3 regions of the Pantoea ananatis PA13 genome follow, and region 3 is predicted to be linked to each of the others. Evidence: predicted binding sites of a transcription regulator. Region 3 holds the regulator's gene; each other region holds the start of a gene.
The links. The regulator PurR, encoded in region 3, represses purine synthesis genes. The targets are predictions, from matches to a motif close to CANGCAAACGTTTGCNTG.

Region 1 (7,954 bases), 1.8 Mb from region 3:
AGAAGCCCGATCTGCTATTTGTCGATGGTCATGGTATCTCACATCCGCGCCGGCTTGGTGTCGCGTCGCATTTTGGGTTGATGGTGGATGTTCCCACTATCGGTGTTGCGAAAAAGCGTCTGTGCGGGCACGTTGAGGCGCTGGATGAAACGCCCGGCAGTCGGCAGCCGTTGATGGATAAAGGAGAACAAATTGGCTGGGTATGGCGCAGCAAGGCACGCTGTAACCCGCTGTTTGTTGCCACCGGACACCGCGTCAGTCTGGACAGCGCTCTGGAATGGGTAGAAAAGTGCACACAGGGCTACCGTTTACCGGAGCCCACGCGCTGGGCGGATGCTGTGGCATCTCGCCGACCCGCATTTCTGCGCTGGCAAAGCGCGCTTTAACACTGTTTGTATGGCGCTTTTGGGTTACACTGCCGCCAGCGAAACGAATAAGAGCTCTGTGTATGTTACAAAACCCTGTACATCTGCGTCTGGCAAAGCTGGAAAGCTGGCAACACCTGACGTTTATGGCTTGCCTGTGCGAGCGCATGTATCCCAACTACGTGGCTTTTTGCCAGCAAACCGAGTTTGCCGATCCTGCACTTTACCGCCGTATTCTGGATCTGATTTGGGAAACGCTGACGGTTAAAGATGCGAAGATCAATTTTGACAGCCAGCTGGAAAAGCTTGAAGCGGCGATTCCCGATGGCGATGCGTTTGAGGTTTACGGTGTCTATCCGGCCATTGATGCCTGCGTGGCATTGAGTGAAGTGCTGCATTCGCAGTTAAGCGGTGAAACGCTTGAACATGCGATTGAAGTCAGCAAGACCTCGATCACCACCGTTGCCATCCTGGAAATGACTCACGAAGGTCGCGAAATGACCGATGAAGAGCTACGAGAAAATCAGGCTGTCATCGATGAATGGGACCTGCAATGGGAGATTTTTCGCCTGCTCGCGGATTGTGAAGAGCGAGACCTCGAATTGATAAAAGGTCTGCGATCTGACCTGCGTGAGGCGGGAATTAGTAACATCGGTATAAAAATTCAGCAATAAGGCGAGAAAACGTGACTTCAGGCCTTAATTAGCGCGCCTGGAGGCTTCACATCAGCCCCCAGTCTGGTCTACATTTGGGGGGCTGAAAATTGTGGCTATCGGTGCGTGCAGGCTGAAGAGTGCCCGAAGCTGGCTTTTCCCTCGCACTCGTTGCTTAGCAAGCGATAAATACACTTTAAGGATAACTTATGAACAAGACTCAACTGATTGATGTGATCGCAGAAAAAGCTGACCTGTCTAAAACCCAGGCCAAGGCAGCGCTGGAATCTACTCTGGCTGCAATCACTGAGTCTCTGAAAGAGGGTGATGCTGTACAACTGGTTGGTTTTGGTACTTTTAAAGTGAACCACCGCGCTGAGCGTACCGGTCGTAACCCACAGACTGGCAAAGAAATCAAAATCGCTGCGGCAAACGTACCTGCATTCGTGTCTGGTAAAGCTCTGAAAGACGCCGTTAAGTAAGACGTCGCACTGCGGTAACGTTTTAAAACAGGGGCGATTTCGCCCCTTTTGTTTAGGGGCCAGCCACCATGACTACGCTGTTTCAGCGATTATCAGCCCTGCTTCTCTCCTCTTTTCTCATTGGGTGTAGTTCAACGCCCGACATTCCGGCTTTCTCGGCCAGCGGTTATCTCGCCGATCGCGGCAGTGTTCGTATCTGGCGCAAGAATACCGATCATCACTCGGTACATATTCGTACGCTCTATAATCCGTTCAACAGCGAAAAAAGTGAAATTACGGACTATCGCTGGCTCGGCGATGATCTGATCAGCGTGGAACGCCAGGTGAAAGGCGAAAAGCCAGACGACGTTACGCTACGCTTTGATCAAGGCGGCAATCTCAATTTTATGCAGCGCCAGCTCGCGACGCGCCGTGAGGCAGTCAGTCCGGATGCGGTTGAGCTTTACAAGTTTGATGCACAACGTATGCGTGAAGTCAGCGATGCGCTGTTAAGTGGGCGGGTGTTTCTGAAACAAGGACACTGGTCAGGTGGAAGCGTTGTGACAACCTGTGAGGGCCAGCAGGTGACGCCGGCTTTCGACAGTTATGCACTGCAGACGCTTACGCACTACCGCCGTGATAAGGCGGAACCCTTGATGATTTCATGGCTGGAAGCGCCTGAAGGCGTGCAGTTGCTGCGTGTGACTCAAAAAGATGAATGCGCGGATGCGCCGGATGAGGCGAATTTCTGAGGCAATAAAAAGGGGCACTGGGTGCCCCTTTGATCATTATTTACGGTTAATGGCACGATAGCCGATGTCGCGTCGGCAGAAACTGCCTTGCCAGGAAATCGGCTTAGCCAGTTCGTAAGCCCGTTTCTGTGCGGCAGCAACATCATCGCCTAGCGCGGTGACGCAAAGAACCCGCCCACCGTTCGTCAAAACCCGATCCTCTTCAAGGCGCGTCCCGGCGTGGAAAACTTTGCCGTCGGCAACCTCTTCCAGCGGCAGACCGTGAATCTGATCGCCGTTATTGTAAGAGCCGGGATAGCCCCCGGCTGCCAGCACCACGCCCAGTGAAGGGCGGGGATCCCATTGTGAGTCTTTTTGATCAAGCTTGCCTTCACAGGCGGCCAGACACAGATCCACCAGATCCGACTGCAGGCGCAGCATAATGGGTTGTGTTTCGGGATCGCCGAAGCGACAGTTGAATTCGATCACTTTAGGCTGACCAGTCTGATCGATCATCAGCCCGGCATATAAGAAGCCCGTATAGACATTGCCTTCGGCGGCCATGCCACGTACGGTTGGCCAGATAACCTGATCCATAACGCGCTGGTGGATTTCATCGGTCACCACCGGGGCAGGGGAATAAGCACCCATTCCTCCCGTGTTCGGCCCGGTATCGCCGTCGCCCACCCGTTTATGGTCCTGGCTGGTGGCCATTGGCAACACATTCTCGCCATCAACCATCACGATAAAGCTGGCTTCTTCGCCGTCCAGAAACTCTTCAATCACGATACGGTGACCGGCATCACCAAACGCATTACCCGCCAGCATATCCTGCACGGCATCTTCCGCTTCCTGCAGCGTCATGGCCACAATCACGCCTTTACCGGCAGCCAGCCCGTCAGCTTTGATGACAATCGGCGCACCTTTTTCACGCAGGTAAGCCAGCGCAGGGGCGACGTCGGTGAAGTTTTGGTACTCGGCGCTGGGGATGTTGTGACGTGCAAGAAAGTCCTTGGTGAATGCTTTAGACCCTTCCAATTGCGCGGCGGCCTGAGTTGGACCAAAGATTTTCAATCCGGCCTCGCGGAACGCATCAACCACGCCTGCCACTAACGGCGCTTCAGGGCCGACAATGGTGAGATCAATCTGTTCACGTTGAGCGAAGGCCAGCAAAGCGGGAATATCGGTGGGGGCAATATCGACGTTCTGCAACGCGGGTTCCAGCGCGGTGCCCGCATTACCGGGTGCGACAAAAATGGTTTCTGCCAGCGGCGACTGCGCCGCTTTCCAGGCCAGTGCGTGTTCACGTCCGCCGTTACCGATGATTAAAATTTTCATAAAAGGCTCCACAGAATTAATGGCGGAAGTGACGCATGTCGGTAAAGATCATGGCAATACCATGCTCATCCGCTGCCGCAATCACTTCATCGTCGCGGATAGAACCGCCAGGCTGAATCACACAGCTTACGCCCACGGCAGCAGCGGCATCAATGCCATCCCGGAACGGGAAGAACGCATCGGAAGCCATCGCGGACCCTTTTACTTCCAGGCCTTCATCACCCGCTTTAATTCCTGCAATTTTGGCAGAGTAGACGCGGCTCATCTGGCCAGCACCTATGCCGATGGTCATATTGTCGCGCGCATAGACAATGGCGTTGGACTTAACGAATTTCGCCACTTTCCAGCAGAACAGGGCATCACGCAGTTCCTGCTCAGAAGGTTGGCGCTTGCTGACGACGCGCAACTGGCTGGCATCGACCATACCGAGGTCGCGATCCTGAACCAGCAGACCGCCATTCACCCGTTTGAAATCAAGGGCAGCCACGCGACCCTGCCAGTCACCGCATACCAGCACGCGGACGTTTTGTTTTGCCGCGGTCACTTTCAGCGCAGCTTCCGTTGCAGCAGGAGCGATGATGACTTCAACAAACTGTCGGCTGATGATGGCCTGGGCTGTCGCCTCATCCAGCTCGCGGTTAAAGGCAATGATGCCGCCGAAGGCAGATGTCGGGTCAGTCTGATAGGCACGCTCATAAGCTGCCAGAATTGACTCACCCACCGCAACACCGCAAGGATTGGCGTGTTTGACAATGACGCAGGCGGGCTCAATAAACTCTTTCACGCACTCAAGCGCGGCATCGGTATCCGCAATGTTGTTATAAGAGAGTGCCTTGCCCTGCACCTGGCTGGCGGTAGCGACCGAGGCTTCCTGCACATTCTCTTCTATATAGAAGGCGGCGTCCTGATGGCTGTTCTCGCCATAGCGCATATCCTGCTTCTTAATGAAGTTGAGATTGAGGGTGCGCGGGAAGCGGCCGGCTGGTTGGCTGGTTTCACCATGATAGGCAGGAACCAGAGTACCGAAGTAGTTAGCGATCATGCTGTCGTACGCGGCGGTATGTTCAAACGCTTTGATTGCCAGGTTGAAGCGGGTTTCGAGCGTCAGTGAGTTCTGATTGGCGTCCAGCTCAGCGATAATGGCCGGATAATCGCTGCTCTTAACGACAATCGCCACGTCTTTGTGATTCTTGGCCGCCGAGCGCACCATTGTCGGGCCGCCAATATCAATGTTCTCAACGGCGTCTTCCAGTGAGCAATCTGGTTTTGCGACGGTTTGGGCAAAGGGATAAAGATTGACGACCACCATATCAATCGGGCTGATAGCATGCTGCGCCATCACCGCATCATCTTGTCCACGACGTCCTAAAATGCCGCCATGGACTTTCGGGTGCAGTGTTTTAACGCGTCCATCCATCATTTCCGGGAAGCCGGTGTAGTCAGACACTTCTGTGACGGGAAGTCCCGCCTCTGCGAGCAGGCGAGCGGTACCACCTGTGGAGAGCAGCTCAACACCGCGCTGAGAGAGTGCCTGAGCAAATTCGAGGATGCCGGCTTTATCAGAAACACTGAGCAGGGCGCGGCGTAAAGGACGAGGTTGTTGCATGGTGGTTTTATCCCTTGGCTTTGATTCGCGTAAATAAGAGCGTTACATCAAGCTTGCGTGCTTACTTTTCTCTATATAGAGCAGCAAAAGCGTAAAAACTTCAGGTAACGCCCCGAAAAGGGGCATCCATTGCGTTGCGGGGCATTGTAGCGAAAACGTTTGCGTGATGCTCGTCTAAATTTGATGCGGCCAGGAATGTGGATAACTTTGTGTGTAACTGCGTATAAGGCGGGGTTTTGCTGTGGAATGCAGCGAACAGTCATTTTTATTGAATTTAGCCCTTGTCAGCCAGAGAGAACTCCCTATAATGCGCCTCCATCGACACGGCACAACGGCTTACGGAATGCGGTGTTGAGAGGGTCAGGCAACTGAACCGCCGGAGAAAAACTTCTGAAAAAGAGGTTGACTCTGAAGGAGGAAAGCGTAATATACGCCACCTCGCGACAGACGGTTAACCCGCTGTTCGCACTGCTCTTTAACAATTTATCAGACAATCTGTGTGGGCACTCGCAGGATTGATATCAGCGTCTCCGGACGTAAAAAATATCAAAGCCTCACGAGTGAACACATAATGAAATTCATTATGACGTTTTACAGATGAGCACCGCTGGACTTGTTTCAGCAAATCAAACTTTAAATTGAAGAGTTTGATCATGGCTCAGATTGAACGCTGGCGGCAGGCCTAACACATGCAAGTCGGACGGTAGCACAGAGAGCTTGCTCTCGGGTGACGAGTGGCGGACGGGTGAGTAATGTCTGGGGATCTGCCCGATAGAGGGGGATAACCACTGGAAACGGTGGCTAATACCGCATAACGTCGCAAGACCAAAGAGGGGGACCTTCGGGCCTCTCACTATCGGATGAACCCAGATGGGATTAGCTAGTAGGCGGGGTAACGGCCCACCTAGGCGACGATCCCTAGCTGGTCTGAGAGGATGACCAGCCACACTGGAACTGAGACACGGTCCAGACTCCTACGGGAGGCAGCAGTGGGGAATATTGCACAATGGGCGCAAGCCTGATGCAGCCATGCCGCGTGTATGAAGAAGGCCTTCGGGTTGTAAAGTACTTTCAGCGGGGAGGAAGGCGATGTGGTTAATAACCGCGTCGATTGACGTTACCCGCAGAAGAAGCACCGGCTAACTCCGTGCCAGCAGCCGCGGTAATACGGAGGGTGCAAGCGTTAATCGGAATTACTGGGCGTAAAGCGCACGCAGGCGGTCTGTTAAGTCAGATGTGAAATCCCCGGGCTTAACCTGGGAACTGCATTTGAAACTGGCAGGCTTGAGTCTCGTAGAGGGGGGTAGAATTCCAGGTGTAGCGGTGAAATGCGTAGAGATCTGGAGGAATACCGGTGGCGAAGGCGGCCCCCTGGACGAAGACTGACGCTCAGGTGCGAAAGCGTGGGGAGCAAACAGGATTAGATACCCTGGTAGTCCACGCCGTAAACGATGTCGACTTGGAGGTTGTTCCCTTGAGGAGTGGCTTCCGGAGCTAACGCGTTAAGTCGACCGCCTGGGGAGTACGGCCGCAAGGTTAAAACTCAAATGAATTGACGGGGGCCCGCACAAGCGGTGGAGCATGTGGTTTAATTCGATGCAACGCGAAGAACCTTACCTACTCTTGACATCCACGGAATTTGGCAGAGATGCCTTAGTGCCTTCGGGAACCGTGAGACAGGTGCTGCATGGCTGTCGTCAGCTCGTGTTGTGAAATGTTGGGTTAAGTCCCGCAACGAGCGCAACCCTTATCCTTTGTTGCCAGCGATTCGGTCGGGAACTCAAAGGAGACTGCCGGTGATAAACCGGAGGAAGGTGGGGATGACGTCAAGTCATCATGGCCCTTACGAGTAGGGCTACACACGTGCTACAATGGCGCATACAAAGAGAAGCGACCTCGCGAGAGCAAGCGGACCTCATAAAGTGCGTCGTAGTCCGGATCGGAGTCTGCAACTCGACTCCGTGAAGTCGGAATCGCTAGTAATCGTGGATCAGAATGCCACGGTGAATACGTTCCCGGGCCTTGTACACACCGCCCGTCACACCATGGGAGTGGGTTGCAAAAGAAGTAGGTAGCTTAACCTTCGGGAGGGCGCTTACCACTTTGTGATTCATGACTGGGGTGAAGTCGTAACAAGGTAACCGTAGGGGAACCTGCGGTTGGATCACCTCCTTACCTGAAGATACTTTCCCGCGAAGTGCTCACACAGATTGTCTGATAGAAAGTCACGAGCAGAAAAAACCTCTACAGGCTTGTAGCTCAGGTGGTTAGAGCGCACCCCTGATAAGGGTGAGGTCGGTGGTTCAAGTCCACTCAGGCCTACCAAATTTCTTCTTATGCTGCGTTATGCGCGCGGTCGTTTACAGACGTAAACGTCCCTTCCGCATGCCTTGCCTGAGACGAAATGGCATCCTTCTTGATGAAGGATGTTTACTCGGTTGAGTGGTAGTAGTGGTCTCTGCAGTAACTGTATGGGGCTATAGCTCAGCTGGGAGAGCGCCTGCCTTGCACGCAGGAGGTCAGCGGTTCGATCCCGCTTAGCTCCACCATACTCACTACTGTATTTTTTCTGAAAATACTTCAGAGCGTACCGGCAACGGTGTGCTGCGAAGTATTCTGCTCTTTAACAATCCGGAACAAGCTGAAAATTTGAAACGACGCATTGTCGTGTTCCTCCGTAATAAGGAACACAGTACAACGCGTTCGAGTCTCTCAAAAGCTTACAGCTTACAAGCTAACTGTGAAGCCGTTACGGTAAAACAGATAAACGCCTGTGGGTTGTGAGGTTAAGCGACTAAGC
Region 2 (7,954 bases), 1.4 Mb from region 3:
GCGCGTCATTTTCGGGGTTTTGCCCAGCAGGACGTCCAGCGGCATATCAATCGGGCTGTTATCAAAGTGGCTGTCGTTCAGGGTCAGGTGCTGCTCTTCGGTGGCTTCACCAATCACCGCATACGGCGCACGTTCGCGCTGACAAATGGCAGCAAACTCGGCCAGCTTTTCAGGGGCCACGGCCATCACATAGCGCTCTTGTGATTCGTTACACCAGACTTCAAGCGGGCTCATTCCCGGTTCATCACTCAGGATGTCGCGCAGGTTGAAGCGACCGCCGCGTCCACCGTCGCTGACCAGTTCCGGCATGGCGTTGGACAGGCCGCCCGCGCCCACATCGTGGATAAACAGAATCGGGTTGTCATCGCCCCGTTGCCAGCAACGGTCAATCACTTCCTGGCAGCGACGCTCCATTTCAGGGTTGTCACGCTGCACCGATGCAAAGTCGAGATCCGCATCGGACTGGCCTGATGCCATGGATGATGCCGCACCACCGCCCAGGCCGATATTCATCGCCGGCCCGCCCAGCACGACCAGTTTGGCCCCGACGGTGATTTCACCTTTCTGAACGTGGTCCGCACGAATGTTTCCGATGCCGCCAGCCAGCATAATGGGCTTGTGGTAGCCGCGCAGTTCAGTCCCGTTGTGGCTGTTAACCTGCTCTTCATAGGTCCGGAAGTAGCCGTTTAAGGCCGGACGACCAAATTCGTTGTTAAAGGCTGCGCCGCCCAGTGGGCCTTCGGTCATAATATCCAGCGCGCTGACGATGCGTGCGGGCTTGCCAAAATCCTCCTCCCAGGGCTGTTCGAAGCCGGGGATGCGCAGGTTCGACACCGAGAACCCGACCAGGCCAGCTTTCGGCTTGGCACCGCGCCCCGTCGCGCCTTCATCACGAATTTCACCGCCGGAGCCGGTTGCCGCGCCAGGCCAGGGCGAAATCGCGGTTGGGTGGTTGTGCGTTTCAACCTTCATCAGAATGTGTGCGGCTTCCTGGTGATAGGCGTACTCACCCTTTTCTGCGTCCGCGAAGAAGCGACCGACCTCCGAGCCTTCCATTACCGCCGCGTTATCTTTATAGGCTGACAGAACATAATCCGGCGTTTGCTCGAAGGTGTTCTTAATCATTTTAAACAGTGATTTAGGCTGTTTTTCGCCGTCGATGATCCAGTCAGCGTTAAAGATTTTGTGGCGACAGTGCTCAGAGTTCGCCTGGGCAAACATATAAAGTTCAATGTCGTTCGGATTGCGTCCCAGCCGGGTAAAGGCCGCCAGCAGGTAGTCAATTTCGTCGTCGGCCAGCGCCAGGCCGAGCGTCATATTGGCCTGAACCAGCGCCTGACGGCCCTCACCCAGCACATCAACGCTTTTGACCGGCTGAGGTTCGTGGTGAGCAAACAGCTGCTCAGCCTCGCTGAAATCGCTGTAAACCGTCTCCATCATGCGGTCGTGCAACAGTGCGGAGAGCGTTTGCCATTGGCTTTCAGAAAGCTGAGGTGCCTGGACATAAAAGGCCATGCCTCGTTCCAGACGACGCACCTGCGACAGATCGCAGTTATGAGCAATGTCTGTGGCTTTTGATGACCACGGCGATATCGTACCAGGACGTGGCGTGACCAGAATTAAACGCCCTTGTGGCGCATGTTCAGCGAGAGAAGGACCGTACTTGAGCAGGCGCTGCAGACGGGATTTTTCATCCTCACTCAGCGGCGCGCTGACATCGGCAAAATGGACGTACTCAGCGTAAATATCACTCACCGGCAGATGAGCGTCCTGAAAGCGGGCCAGCAATTTGTTTACACGAAATGCCGACAGGGCGGGCGAACCACGCAGAATTTCCATCATAAGATCTCTCGTCTTCGAAGCGCCGGGCGACGCTTCATTGGGCGCAACAGGGGAAAACGGGGCGTATTATAAAGAAACCCACTCCGCGACGAAACCGTTTGCGCAAAATTTATGGCCATCAAGATTTGCCTGAAATTTGCGCAAAAATTGCTTTATAAGTTGCTCTGCCGGTGTTTGTTGCGCAAAATGCCCCTCGCTCTGGGAGTTAAAACAAGATCAATACTGCCTTAAAAGACAGAGGCCTTGGAGCCATCGAGAGATAACTATTTGAAACGCCTAAAATTTAATTATCTGGTTATCGGTCTGCTTACCGTGCTGCTGGCTCTGGCACTGTGGCCGTCTATTCCCTGGTACGGGGGAGGACAAGATACGATTTCACAGATTAAATCACGGGGAGTGCTACGCGTCAGTACCGTAAACTCGCCGTTGACTTACTACACCGTGAATAAAGCACCGGCCGGGATGGACTACGAGCTGGCGAAGCGTTTTGCCGATTATCTGGGCGTTAAGCTTGATATAACGGTGCGCGCCAACCTCAGCGATCTGTTCGATGCGCTCGACGACGGCAAAGCGGATCTGCTGGCGGCAGGTCTGATTTATAACGATGAGCGTTTGTCGCGTTATCAGATCGGTCCGGGCTACTACAGCGTTTCGCAGCAGCTGGTCTATCGCGTGGACAAACCGCGGCCAAAAAACCTGGGTGACTTAAAGGGGCGGCTGGTTGTTGCCTCTGGATCGGCTTATCTGTCGACGCTTAAAAACGCCCGGGCGAATCACTATCCCGATCTCGACTGGGCCATTTCGACCGATCAAAGTCCGAAAGCCCTGCTGGAAGCCGTGGCGGAAGGCAAGCTGGATTATACGATTGGCGATTCCGTGACGATTGCCCTGCTTCAGCGCATTCATCCCCAACTGGCTGTGGCTTTCGACGTCACCGATGAAGAACCGGTAACGTGGTATTTACCGCACGAAAGCGATGACAGCCTGAACGCCGCCATGCTGGATTTCTTTAACAGCATGGGAGAAGAAGGGGCGATGGCAAGACTTGAAGAGAAATATCTCGGTCACGTCGGCACCTTCGACTACGTGGATACCCGCACCTTCCTGCGCTCCATTGACAACGTGCTGCCCGATATAAAACCCCTGTTTGAAAAGTACGCCAAAAATATCGACTGGCGGCTGCTGGCGGCGATCTCCTATCAGGAGTCGCACTGGAATCCGCAGGCGACGTCGCCTACCGGCGTCCGCGGCATGATGATGTTAACGCGGAATACCGCTGACAGCGTTGACGTAGGTGACCGTACCGATCCTGAGCAGAGCATCCGTGGCGGCAGCGAGTATCTGCAAAACATGATGGAAAAGGTGCCACAAACGATTCCGGAAGATGAGCGTATCTGGTTTGCCCTGGCGGCCTATAACATGGGCTATGCGCATATGCTGGATGTGCGTAAGCTCACGGCTAAACAGGGTGGAAATCCCGACAGCTGGGCAGATGTTAAACTGCGGCTACCCATGTTGAGCCAGAAGCGCTACTACTCACAAACCACCTATGGCTATGCACGCGGGCAGGAAGCCTATAATTACGTGGAGAATATCCGCAAATATGAAATTAGCCTGGTGGGTTATTTGCAGGAGCAGGAAAAACGCATTGCCCAACAGGCGGCCCTGGAGGCAGAGCTGGGCAAAGGTTATCCTGCCGTCACGCCTGAGGTGGCAATGAATTAACTTTCGCGCTGCGCCTGACGCAGCGCTTTTTGTTGCTGGCGGCGCATGCGGAAAAAGTCGCTCAGCATTGCCGCGCACTCCTCTTCCAGCACTCCCTGATGCAGCGCCACCTGATGATTCATTCCCGGATGTCCCAGAATATCAATCAGTGAGCCGGCTGCGCCGGTTTTTACATCGTGCGCGCCATAAACCAGACGGCCAATGCGACTGTGCACCATCGCGCCCGCACACATAATGCAGGGCTCCAGCGTGACGTAAAGCGTGGTATTGAGCAGGCGATAATTCTCCAGCACTTTCCCGCCCTGACGTAAGGCCATGATCTCCGCATGGGCGGTGGGATCGTGCTGCCCGATAGGCCGGTTCCAGCCCTCGCCTATCACCCGATCGCCCTGAACCAGCACCGCACCCACCGGCACTTCGCCCTGCTCCCATGCGCGCTGCGCCAGCGTAAGCGCCCGGCGCATCCAGTATTCATCTTGTTCTTGAGTCACGCAGACCACTCCCGGCAGCAAAAAAGCGGCGCATTATAACCATCGAATCCGTAAAACCGAAGCGTGACAGCGGTTATTCCAGCTGTTGTAATTCGCCACCCGGGGTGACGCGCCAGCGATGCTGGCAGAAGAACAGCAGCGGGTTATCCTGTTTGCTGTCGCTGTAACCGCTATACAGCTGTAAGGGCGTGCCGATTTGCTCTTCAAGCTGCACCACTTTTTCATGGCCGAGACAGCGCATTTTCAATATGCGTCCGCCTAAACCGGGCTGCATCTGGCTGGCGATGAGCTTCACCCGCGGTAGAAATGCGGAGTCGTAATAGACCTGCTCCACCAGCGACTGCGGTGAGCCCGTAATCAGCCAGACATCGGCATCATCGCTACTAAGGTATTCACTGAGTCGTTTCTGCACCACGGGAAATGCTTTAACGCGTTGTCGAAACCATTGCGCGAATTCGGCTTCCAGCCGCAGCAGTGTGGCTTCAGAGCGGCCAAAGGTGATCGACCACAGCAGCAAACTCATCGGCCAGCGCGCGGCGCGTCCCTTAAACAATAAACCCGCGCCCACAACCGGCAGCAACGGCACCACCAGCAGCAGATTAAGCGGCTTGCGGCGCAGCAGATAGCGCATGAAGGTGCCAAACATGTCCTGTTGGTGCAATGTGCCATCAAGGTCGAAAAACACCACGCGACGTTGTATATCGTTGGTCAAACAACACTCCTTTTTACCTAATTGGCATCAACAGCCTCTATTGTAGTCATCTTCGTCCAACGAGGCGATGGCTGTAATTTTTTATTCCAGTGACTACAATGCGCATAGAATCATTTATTCCATGCGGAACATCCGCTAAATCATAAGGATTGAGCATGAGTTCATTGCTGCGCATTCGCCAGCTTTATCCCTCTCTGGCGCTGAACGAGCGTCGGCTGGCGGATTTTTTACTGTCACAACCGGATCGGGCACGGCATCTGAGTTCACAAAAGCTGGCGGAAGAATCCGGGGTCAGCCAGTCGAGCGTGGTTAAATTCGCACAAAAACTGGGATACAAAGGCTTTCCGGCTCTTAAGCTGGCGCTGAGTGAGTCGCTGGCGGATAAAGATGCCATCACCGTGCACAACCAGATCCTGAGCGACGATCCGCTCAAAGCCGTGGGTGAAAAATTACTCACGGAGAAGCTCTCTGCGATTCGCGCCACGCTGGATATCAACAGTGAAGAGAAATTAAACGCCGTCCTGCAGTTGCTCAAGCGCGCACGCCGCATTTTGCTGGTCGGCATTGGCGCGTCCGGCCTGGTGGCAAAGGATTTTTCATGGAAGCTGATGAAAATTGGTATCAATGCGGTGGCGGAACAGGATATGCACGCGCTGCTGGCCAGTGTTCAGGCTATGTCATCTGGCGATGTGCTGCTGGCGATCTCCTACACCGGCGAAAGACGTGAAATCAACCTTGCCGCTCAGGAAGCCGTTCGCGTAGGGGCGGATGTGCTGGCCTTTACCGGCTTTACGCCTAACACACTGCAGCAGTGCGCCACCCATTGCCTGTACACCGTGGCAGAAGAGCAGAGCACGCGCAGCGCCGCCATCTCATCTACCACCGCGCAGCTGGCGTTGACGGACCTGCTGTTTATGGCCCTGGTGCAGAACGATCCTGAGCGAGCATCCAGCCATATTCGTCACAGCGAAGCTCTGGTTAAGAAACTGATCTAGCCAGAAAGCTCAACGCAGATATTTTGCCGAGAACATAACGAAAGAAGCCAGCATTCGCGCTGGCTTCTCAGAGAACTTTAACTGTTAACCGGTATGAACGGATTAGCTACCGCTGGTATCTTGCGTCGAAATAGGCAGGTACTGGCTCATACCGGTGCTGGCAGAATCCACAGCAGCCTTGTTTTTAGCAACCAGATAGAAGGTGTCAGCATAAGAATGCGGAGCGTGATCTGCGGAATAAAGCGCGAATTTTACGACTTTCTTTCCACCCTCATACTTACATTCCATGTCCCAGCTAATAGTCGAGCCAGGTGTCGCTTTACATTTTCCCTTTCCATAGGTGTATTGCAGGAAATTATTCGTTTTATTTTCTGCCGACGCAACGAAATCTGGTCGAGATCCGCCCGCTGACAGGCTTCCGTAAGCGGTTGTTGCGGCAAGAACAGCTACGCCCACAATCAAAAGAATTCTTTTTTTCACCTGACACAATCCATCGATATTGTTGATGAATAGATATTATCGGAAAAATCCTAAGCCCGCATCTGTTCTTCGCATTTTCTATGACAAAATATTTCTATTGAACATTTTCCCTGCTAAATCCTTACAAATGGTGGACGGGATGACGTGAGGCACTTTTAACGCCTTCTCTCTCTTTAACCACTCAGGTTGCTGCTCAAAGAAAGCCATCATTCATCATAAAATTCAGCTCTGAACTTCATCCACAAAAAAAGAAATTTATAAACATTGAGTTATGCAATGCTGTAGCAGCATTTGTCACTTTAGCCCCTCGCCGTCATTTTTGCTTAAGGCAGAATATGATACTGTTCGCCACGTTTATCACAGCCGAATCCAGTTTGCAGGTCATTGACACAGTCTGCTAGCTTAAAAAGGCAATATTGTAAGGTATGTCGGGAAATGAAAGTGTCATGGCAGGCTGTCTCGATCGCCGTCTTTGCCAGGCAACGCATAAACGACAAAAATTATTTATCGATTAAGATACCGCGATGTCTCTACTGATTACCGAACGATGCATTAACTGCGATATGTGCGAACCTGAATGCCCGAACCAGGCGATTGCGATGGGTGAGGCAATCTATGAAATTGATGTGAGCCGCTGCACGGAGTGCGTGGGTCATTACGATCTTCCAACCTGTCAGCGCGTTTGCCCGATTGATAACACGATCGTCATTGATCCACAGCACATCGAATCACGCGATGCGCTGTGGGATAAGTTTATGCAGCTGCACGGTTAACTTTCGATGATCACCGTTGCGCAGGCATAGTGACGCTCATCTGCCAGCGTGACATGCACATGCTGCACGCCAAGACGTTGCGCCACCTCGGCGGCATGATCGAAGAAACGCAGCAGCGGTTTACCCAGCGCGTCGTTATAAACTTCGAACTGGTTAAAAGCCAGCCCGCCCCGAATGCCGGTACCAAAGGCTTTTGCCGCCGCCTCTTTAACCGCAAAACGTTTGGCCAGGAAACGAACCGGCTGACGGTGCTGTTGATATTGCTGCCACTCGGCCTCGCTCAGGACACGCCGCGCAAGACGATCGCCTGAACGTGAAATCACATCGGCAATGCGTTCTATTTCGACGATATCGCTGCCCAGTCCCAGGATAGCCATTAGCGACGCGCTTCTCGCAGCAGTGCTTTCATGGCTTTCACCGCCTCAGGCAGACCACTCATCACGGCACGTCCAATAATCGCATGACCGATATTCAGCTCATGCATTTCCGGCAGGGCGGCGATTGGCAGTACGTTGTGGTAAGTCAGCCCATGACCGGCGTTAACTTTTAGCCCACGGCTGGCAGCAAAGGTGGCGGCCTGACGGATACGTGCCAGCTCAGCGTCGCGCGCTGGGCCTTCAGGCGCTTCAGCATAGGCACCGGTATGAATTTCAATATAGGGCGCGCCGCTGGTCACCGCCGCCTCGATTTGGCGGTGATCGGGATCGATAAACAGGGACACCAGAATGCCCGCTTCGCTGAGCTGTTTCACCGCGGCGTTCAGCTTCTCCTGCTGGCCCGCGACGTCCAGTCCGCCTTCGGTGGTGACTTCCTCGCGCTTTTCCGGCACCAGGCAGCAGAAATGCGGTTTGATTTCACAGGCGATAGCCAGCATCTCCTCGGTCACGGCCATTTCGAGATTCATGCGCGTTTCAATGGTATCGCGCAGGATGCGCA
Region 3 (7,954 bases):
CTGATTCACACAAGAAGCTCACCAAAAAAGTGGCCGCCAACGCCACCAGCAAGAAACGCTATGGTCATCAACGCGCGGTGAAGGTGGCGAAAGCGGACAGCAAGGATACCGGCACCATCAAAATGAGCAACGCACACCGTCAGCGCTATCAAAAAGCACGTGAAACGGCGATGGCGAAACTGATGGGACAGCTGGGCAAGCGCTACCAGTGGGGCGGAAAATCGCCGCATACCGGTTTCGACTGCAGCGGCCTGGTGTGGTACGCCTACAAAGATGTGGTGAAATTTAAAATTCCGCGTACTGCAAATGAAATGTATCACCTGCGGGATGCCGCGCCGGTGAATCGGGAAGCGCTGGAGAAAGGCGATCTGGTGTTTTTCCGCATCAACGGACGTGGCACGGCCGACCACGTGGGTGTTTACCTGGGTAACGGTAAATTTATTCAGTCACCGCGTACCGGAAAGGACATTCAAATCAGTGCGTTAAGCGAAGATTACTGGCAGCGCCACTATATTGGTGCGCGTCGCGTCATGACGCCAAAAACCGTTCGCTAAACGTCACTCCTCCGTCATACCGACGGAACGCAGCCGGGACAGGGAAACCTTCCCGGCTTTTTTATTAGTTCAGAATGGCGGTAAAGCTGAACGCAATAATCATCAACAGTGCAGCCGCCGTGGTCATCAATGACAGTTTCAGATCGGTACTCATCACAACTCCTTAGGCACAATTTTAGTAGGGGTTAAGCATTTTCCCACACGCGTGGGTAAAAATCTCGTTTTATCCGTGCAGCCTTGTTAGAATCCCCTCTTTGTTGCGCAACAGCGCGCAACATCGGTTGCGTCAGCACCCTTTTCAACCGTTATTTCCTGCCCCGATGCCCCATAACCGGTCAGAAAAACGATTTTTTTGCAGAAATAACCGTCCGCTGACGCAAACGTTTAACAACATGCTTATCAACAGGTTAGATAAGCCCGGGAGTTCGATTTTCATGGCAACAATTAAAGATGTGGCGAAACGTGCAGGCGTCTCTACCACAACCGTTTCTCACGTCATCAATAAGACGCGCTTTGTCGCAGAAGATACCCGCGAAGCGGTCTGGGAAGCGATTCGGGAATTACATTATTCACCCAGCGCCGTAGCACGCAGCCTGAAGGTGAATCACACCAAAACGCTGGGCCTTTTGGCCACCTCCAGCGAGGCGCCCTATTTCGCTGAAATTATTGAAGCCGTGGAGAATCACTGCTTTGATAAAGGCTACACCCTGATTTTAGGCAACGCGCATAACGACCTGCAAAAACAGCGTGCCTACCTCTCGATGATGGCGCAGAAGCGCGTCGATGGGCTGCTGGTCATGTGTTCTGAGTACCCGGATGATTTGCTGCAAATGCTGGAAGCCAACCGCAATATTCCCATGGTGGTCATGGACTGGGGCGAATCCCGTGCCGATTTTACTGACACGGTGCTGGATAATGCGTTTCAGGGCGGTTATCTGGCCGGCCGCTACCTCATCGAACGCGGGCATCGCGATATTGGCGCCATTCCAGGGCAAATGGAACGTAACACCGGTGGTGGCCGTCATGCCGGTTTCCTCAAGGCGCTGGAAGAAGCCGGTATTCAGCCGCGTTCAGAGTGGATTGTGCAGGGCGATTTCGAGCCTGAATCCGGGTATCAGGCTATGCAGCAAATTCTGTCGCAGAAGCAGCGCCCAAGCGCGGTGTTCTGCGGTGGCGATATTATGGCCATGGGCGCTATCTGTGCCGCCGATGAAATGGGCCTGCGCGTCCCGCAGGATATTTCGGTGATTGGCTACGATAATGTGCGCAACGCACGCTATTTCACGCCTGCACTCACTACCGTGCACCAGCCAAAAGCGCAACTCGGGGAGAAGGCTCTGGAAATGTTGCTGGACCGCATTACCAGCAAGCGTGAAGAGTCGCAAACCATCGAAGTGCATCCGACACTGATTGAGCGACGCTCTGTAGGCTACGGTCCCTATCGCGACTACCGTCGTTAATCCTCGCTCAACCACTCCTGATTGAGCGTTTGCGCATCACCCAGGTAATTGAGCAACCAGCCCAATGCCGGTGATGCGCGATCTTCCGCCCAACTGACGCAGCAGGGACTTTCTGGAAAAGGCTGGGGCAAGTTAAGTTCGGTCACTTCGCCGCTGTCCAGTAGCGGGCGGGCTAAGTGCCCCGGCACCATTGCGACGCACAGCCCGGCCCGGACGCAGTCCAGCCCGGTCTGCCATTCAGGCACCACCAGTCGGCGTTGATTATCCAGAGCCCAGGTCATACGACGCGGTAACGCACGCGAGGTGTCTTCCAGCACCAGCGAAGGCCAGTTGCGCAACGCCTCATCATCTAGCCGGGCGACCTGGGTTAACGGATGTTCCCGCGCGACGATGCAGCGCCAGTTCAGAGTTCCCATATCGCGGAAAGCAAACCGCCCGCCCACCGGAATCGCCTGAGTCGCGCCTATTGCGACCTCGACTCTTCCGTCAGCCAGCGCATCCCATACGCCGTTAAACACTTCATAACTGATGTGGAGCTCCATATCCGGAAAGTGGCGATAGAAATCCCTGACGAACTGACGGGTTCGGTGCGGTTTCACAATGCAGTCCACCGCAATCGCGATTTGCCCTCGCCAGCCGTTGGCCAGTTGCTGGCACTGACGGCGCGTGGCATCCATTTTTTTGATGACGCTGCGGCCTTCTCGCACAAAATGTTCGCCCGCAGGTGTCAAAACGACCTCCCGGTGCTGCCGTTCAAACAGCGGTACCGCCAGCCAGGTTTCAAGCTGGCGAACGGTATAGCTGATGGCAGAAGGCACACGGTGCAACTCCTGGGCCGCAGCACTGAAACTGCCGCCACGCGCGACCGCATCAACCACTTCAAGCGCATATTCAGACCACATATCCTGCCTTTAAATTTTTTAACAGCAACAGGCAAATTTTACCGTTTCACAGTATGAAGTACAGCTTTTACACTGCCCCGCGTTTATCCTGCAAAAAATGAGAATCAGATGTCAGCTTCTAAAGGATTCATTCCCTATCTTGCCGTGCTTAGTATGCTGGGCTTTCTGGCCACCGATATGTACCTGCCCGCCTTCGGGGCCATGCAGCAAAGTTTTAACACCTCCGCCGGGATGATCAGCGCCAGTATGAGCCTGTTCCTGGCGGGTTTTGCCTGTGGTCAGCTGGTATGGGGACCGCTGTCAGATCGTATTGGCCGCAAACCGGTATTGCTGGCAGGACTGAGCCTGTTTGCGCTGGGTTGTGCGGGGATGCTGTGGGTGGACGACGTGGTACTGATGCTGGTGCTGCGCTTCATTCAGGCCATCGGCGTGTGCGCGGCTGCCGTGAGCTGGCAGGCCCTGGTGGTCGATCGCTATCCTCAGTCGCGCGCGAATAAAGTCTTTGCCACTATTATGCCGCTGGTCGCGCTGTCTCCTGCGCTGGCCCCGCTGCTGGGTGCCTGGCTGATTAGCCATTTTCACTGGCGCTCAATTTTTGTCGTTCTGACCGCGATTGCCGCGGCCCTGATCCTGATTACGCTGCGCCTGCCATCGGTACAAACAGCGCGCCGCCCGGCCCCGTCACAGCCCGGTTTTATGACGCTGCTGCGTTCACGCGTCTACAGCGGTAACGTCCTGATGTATTCTGCCTGCTCGGCCAGCTTTTTTGCCTGGTTGACCGGATCACCGTTTATTCTGGCAGCGATTGGCCTGTCGCCTGCTGATATCGGCTTAAGCTATATTCCGCAGACCATTGCTTTCTTAGTCGGCGGTTTTGGCTGCCGTGCGCTCCTTAACCGTTTCAAAGGGGCGCAGTTGCTGCCATGGCTGCTCATCGTCTATAGCCTTAGCGTACTGGCCCTGTTTGCCGTCGCCCTGTCAGGCTCGGTTTCACTCACCGCTTTGCTGGTGCCGTTTTGCGGCATGGCGCTGGCGAACGGGGCGATTTATCCCATCGTCGTATCCAGTGCACTTCTGCCCTTCCCCCATGCGACCGGCAGAGCCGCCGCCCTGCAGAACACGCTGCAGCTGGGCCTGTGCTTTGTCGCCAGCCTGGCCGTCTCGGCGGGCCTGACCCAGGCGCTGTTCACCACAACGCTCATCATGGCGGTGACGATTGTACTGGCGCTGGCAGGCTATCAGATGCAGCGCCGCACCGGCGCACAAACTGATATTGCCTCAACGGCACATCCCTGCCAGGATAATCACTGAGGCAACGACTTTTGTCGTCTGAGTGATCAACACGTGACGGGCCCGCCAGCGCCTCCTGTGCCGGGCCCTGATTCGCCGTACCATCATAATAACAATGTTTCACGCAGCCTCATCGCTGTGAAGGTGTCTTTGTGGGCAAATGCACTCTGCTGGCCCCTGCATTGCACCCTTTCTCTGTACGCTTAAGGTTGTCTGGCGCAAGGCGTCATCTGTGACTTTTCTCATAATCCTGAGTAACGGCTCCTGCTCTTTCTCAGGTTCTGACAGTTCTGGTGATGGAGTGGCTATGAGTTCAACATGTGTAGCAGAAGTGAATATCGAACGAAACCATTGGTACCGTATCGTTCATGAGTTATTGCAAAAAGCAGACATCGAAATCAACGGTTCCCGCCCATGGGACATTCAGGTTAAACATCCCGACTTTTTTAAACGCGTCCTGCAAAAGGGCTCCCTGGGGCTGGGCGAAAGTTATATGGACGGCTGGTGGGAGTGCGAGCGGCTGGATATGTTTTTTCATCGGGCGTTGAAACATAAGCTTGATGAGCAGCTTCCTCATCACGTGCAGGATATCGTGCGCATTGCGCTGGCGCGCCTGGTTAACCTGCAGTCGAAAAAACGGGCCTGGCAAGTCGGCAAAGCGCACTATGATCTGGGTAATGACCTTTTTACCCTGATGCTCGATCCTTACATGCAATACTCCTGCGGCTACTGGAAAGACGCCACGACGCTTGAGGCGGCACAGGAAGCCAAACTGGACATGATCTGTCGCAAGCTGCAACTGAAACCCGGTATGACCTTGCTGGATATTGGCTGTGGCTGGGGCGGTCTGGCGGCTTATGCAGCAAGAAACTATGGCGTCAGCGTACAGGGCGTGACGATCTCTGCAGAACAACAAAAGCTGGCGCAGCAACGCTGCGAAGGGCTGGATGTCACTATCCTGCTTCAGGATTATCGCGATCTGAATCAACAGTTTGACCGCATCGTCTCGGTGGGGATGTTCGAACACGTGGGGCCGAAAAACTACCCAACCTACTTTGCCACGGTCAATCGCAACCTCAAGCCGGACGGGATTTTTCTGCTGCATACCATTGGCGCGCTCAAAACGGATATGCACGTCGATCCGTGGATCGGCAAGTATATTTTCCCGAATGGCTGCCTGCCTTCTTTACGCCATATTGCCGACGTCAGCGAACCGCATTTCATTATGGAAGACTGGCACAACTTCGGCGCTGACTACGACACCACGCTGATGGCCTGGCATGAGCGTTTCCAGCGTGCCTGGCCTGACCTGGCCGGACGTTATGAAGAACGTTTCCGACGCATGTTCTCCTACTACCTGAACGCCTGCGCCGGCGCGTTTCGCGCCCGTGAGATTCAGCTCTGGCAGATTGTCTTCAGCCGTGGCGTTGAGGGTGGATTGCGGGTGGCGCGATGATTGCGCAACGCGCCGTGGCAAGGTCAATACTGTCCGGACCGAACGCGGACGGCAGCCGGTAACCCCGGTTGCCGCGTTATCTGCCTGCCCCCACCTTCGCAGACGGGAAAATGGCGATCTTAAACCGCAGTCCAGGGCTGCAGCACATTCGCGCCGGGCGTCTTCGCCCGGGCGGTTGACAATGCACAGCCGTCAGTCGTCCCGGAAAACGGCGGGCGACACGGCAACCTGCTGGCCTGTGGGCAACGCTTTGGTCACGGCTGGCGTTATTTCCCGCTATTCATCCCTATCCGTTTCGGGCTGATCGGCCTGCTCTGCCAGTGCCCTGAGCGCGGCATCTTCACGCTGGGCGAGGACGCGCTCCACCGTGTCCACAATAGCCTGAGTATGGGGATCGATTTCGATGTTAACTCTGTCGCCGAAGGTTTTGGCGCCGAGAGTGGTTCGCTCCAGCGTCTCGGGGATAAGATAAACGCAGAATTTTGTTTTGGTCACGTCGCCTACGGTCAGGCTGATACCGTCGATGCCCACAAATCCTTTGTGCAGGATATATTTCATCTGCAAAGGATCCTGAATTTTAAACCAGACTTCGCGGTTGTTTTCAGAGCGGACAATTTTGCAGATTTCAGCCGTGGTCATGATGTGGCCGGACATCAGGTGGCCGCCAATTTCATCGCTGAATTTTGCCGCCCGCTCGATATTCACCACATCGCCCTGCTTGAGATCACCAAGATTGGTCACGCGCAGAGTTTCTTTTATCAGGTCAAAACTCACCAGATCGCCGTTGATTTCGGTGACGGTCAGGCAGCAACCGTTATGGGCAACCGATGCGCCCAGCGCTAAACCCGGCAACAGGTCAGCAGGAAGCCTGGCCACATGGGTGCGAAACAGACCTTTATCTTCAATGGACACGATTTCTGCGGTGCCCTGCACAATACCGGTAAACATAGTCTTTGCCTCTACGAAATTTGTGCCAGTTTAACACAGCCATGCTTAAGTGTTAGGTTTCAACAGCCTGAGAGACAGGCGGCACAAGTCCAAAACGCATTGCGTGACAAAGATTGGAGAAATCGGTCGCGCCAGTTACACTAAGCCCTGCTTCGTCTGAAGCAGTCCTCATTTCTTTATTAATCAGATAAGTCAGGTGTTTACGTGCAGAAGTATTTAACAGAAGCGCGTCAATTGCTGGCCCTCGCGATCCCCGTTATCCTGGCTCAGGTGGCGCAAACCGCGATGGGATTTGTAGATACCATTATGGCCGGCGCCGTCAGCGCCACGGATATGGCCGCCGTTGCTGTTGGCACGTCCATTTGGCTTCCCGCCATCCTGTTTGGTCATGGTGTTTTACTGGCATTGACGCCCACCATTGCGCAACTTAATGGTTCAGGTCGCCGTGAGCGAATCGCTGAACAACTTCGTCAGGGCTTTTGGCTGGCGTTTTTCCTTTCTCTGCTCATCATGCTGGTGCTGTGGAATGCCGGGTATGTTATCCGCTCGATGCATGATATCGATCCGCTGCTGGCAGAAAAGGCCGAGGGCTATCTGCATGCCCTGCTGTTTGGCGCGCCAGGCTACCTGTTTTTTCAGGTTATGCGTAACCAGTGCGAGGGGCTATCCAAAACCAAGCCCGCGATGGTGCTGGGTTTTCTTGGGCTGATGCTCAATATCCCGCTGAACTACATCTTTATCTACGGCCATTTCGGCATGCCGGCGCTGGGCGGCGTAGGCTGTGGCGTGGCGACGGCCTCGGTGTACTGGGCCATGTTCTTCTGCATGCGTTTTTGGGTACGACGGATGCGCAGTATGCGAGACATTCGCGTCGAGAGCCGCTGGTCAGCGCCTTCACGCGTTATCCTGCAACGTCTCACAGGGTTGGGTTTGCCGGTCGCGCTGGCGCTGTTTTTTGAAGTGACCCTGTTTGCCGTGGTGGCCCTGTTAGTCTCGCCGTTGGGGATTGTTAACGTCGCCGGGCACCAGATTGCCCTGAACTTCAGTTCGCTGATGTTTGTCCTGCCGCTGTCGTTGGGCGTTGCCGCCACCATTCGCGTTGGCTATCGGCTGGGTCAGGGCTCGACAGAGCAGGCGCGGGTCGCCGCATGGACCGCGCAGGGCGTTGGCGTCAGCATGGCGGTGATTACGGCCATTTTTACCGTTACCTTTCGCCATCAAATTGCCCAGCTTTATAACGACAATCCCGCGGTGGTCACGCTGGCTGCGCAACTGATGATGCTGGCTGCGATTTACCAGATTTCGGATTCTATTCAGGTGATCGGCAGCGGAATTTTGCGCGGT

Region 1: purH (bifunctional phosphoribosylaminoimidazolecarboxamide formyltransferase/IMP cyclohydrolase) is a predicted target of PurR. The motif match lies at 5,303-5,320, and genes of this name have one in related genera.
Region 2: purL (phosphoribosylformylglycinamidine synthase) is a predicted target of PurR. The motif match lies at 1,930-1,947, and genes of this name have one in related genera.

The regions. Positions count from the first base shown of each region.
Region 1 covers NC_017554.1:4,411,037-4,418,990, reverse strand. Annotated here, with positions in the region: gene nfi (deoxyribonuclease V) at 1-386, shown strand, start outside; gene PAGR_RS20805 (YjaG family protein) at 449-1,039, shown strand; gene hupA (nucleoid-associated protein HU-alpha) at 1,228-1,500, shown strand; gene PAGR_RS20795 (DUF1481 domain-containing protein) at 1,569-2,231, shown strand; gene purD (phosphoribosylamine--glycine ligase) at 2,268-3,548, opposite strand; gene purH (bifunctional phosphoribosylaminoimidazolecarboxamide formyltransferase/IMP cyclohydrolase) at 3,565-5,154, opposite strand; rRNA gene PAGR_RS20780 (16S ribosomal RNA) at 5,790-7,329, shown strand; tRNA gene PAGR_RS20775 (tRNA-Ile) at 7,403-7,479, shown strand; tRNA gene PAGR_RS20770 (tRNA-Ala) at 7,628-7,703, shown strand; rRNA gene PAGR_RS20765 (23S ribosomal RNA) at 7,939-7,954, shown strand, end outside.
Region 2 covers NC_017554.1:1,213,239-1,221,192, reverse strand. Annotated here, with positions in the region: gene purL (phosphoribosylformylglycinamidine synthase) at 1-1,842, opposite strand, end outside; gene mltF (membrane-bound lytic murein transglycosylase MltF) at 2,110-3,567, shown strand; gene tadA (tRNA adenosine(34) deaminase TadA) at 3,564-4,058, opposite strand; gene yfhb (phosphatidylglycerophosphatase C) at 4,132-4,770, opposite strand; gene PAGR_RS05870 (MurR/RpiR family transcriptional regulator) at 4,926-5,765, shown strand; gene PAGR_RS23630 (hypothetical protein) at 5,868-6,245, opposite strand; gene PAGR_RS05860 (YfhL family 4Fe-4S dicluster ferredoxin) at 6,770-7,018, shown strand; gene acpS (holo-ACP synthase) at 7,015-7,395, opposite strand; gene pdxJ (pyridoxine 5'-phosphate synthase) at 7,395-7,954, opposite strand, start outside.
Region 3 covers NC_017554.1:2,578,506-2,586,459, forward strand. Annotated here, with positions in the region: gene PAGR_RS12145 (C40 family peptidase) at 1-554, shown strand, start outside; gene cydH (cytochrome bd-I oxidase subunit CydH) at 619-708, opposite strand; gene purR (HTH-type transcriptional repressor PurR) at 989-2,014, shown strand; gene punR (DNA-binding transcriptional activator PunR) at 2,011-2,916, opposite strand; gene punC (purine nucleoside transporter PunC) at 3,025-4,227, shown strand; gene cfa (cyclopropane fatty acyl phospholipid synthase) at 4,514-5,662, shown strand; gene PAGR_RS12170 (riboflavin synthase) at 5,939-6,610, opposite strand; gene PAGR_RS12175 (MATE family efflux transporter) at 6,815-7,954, shown strand, end outside.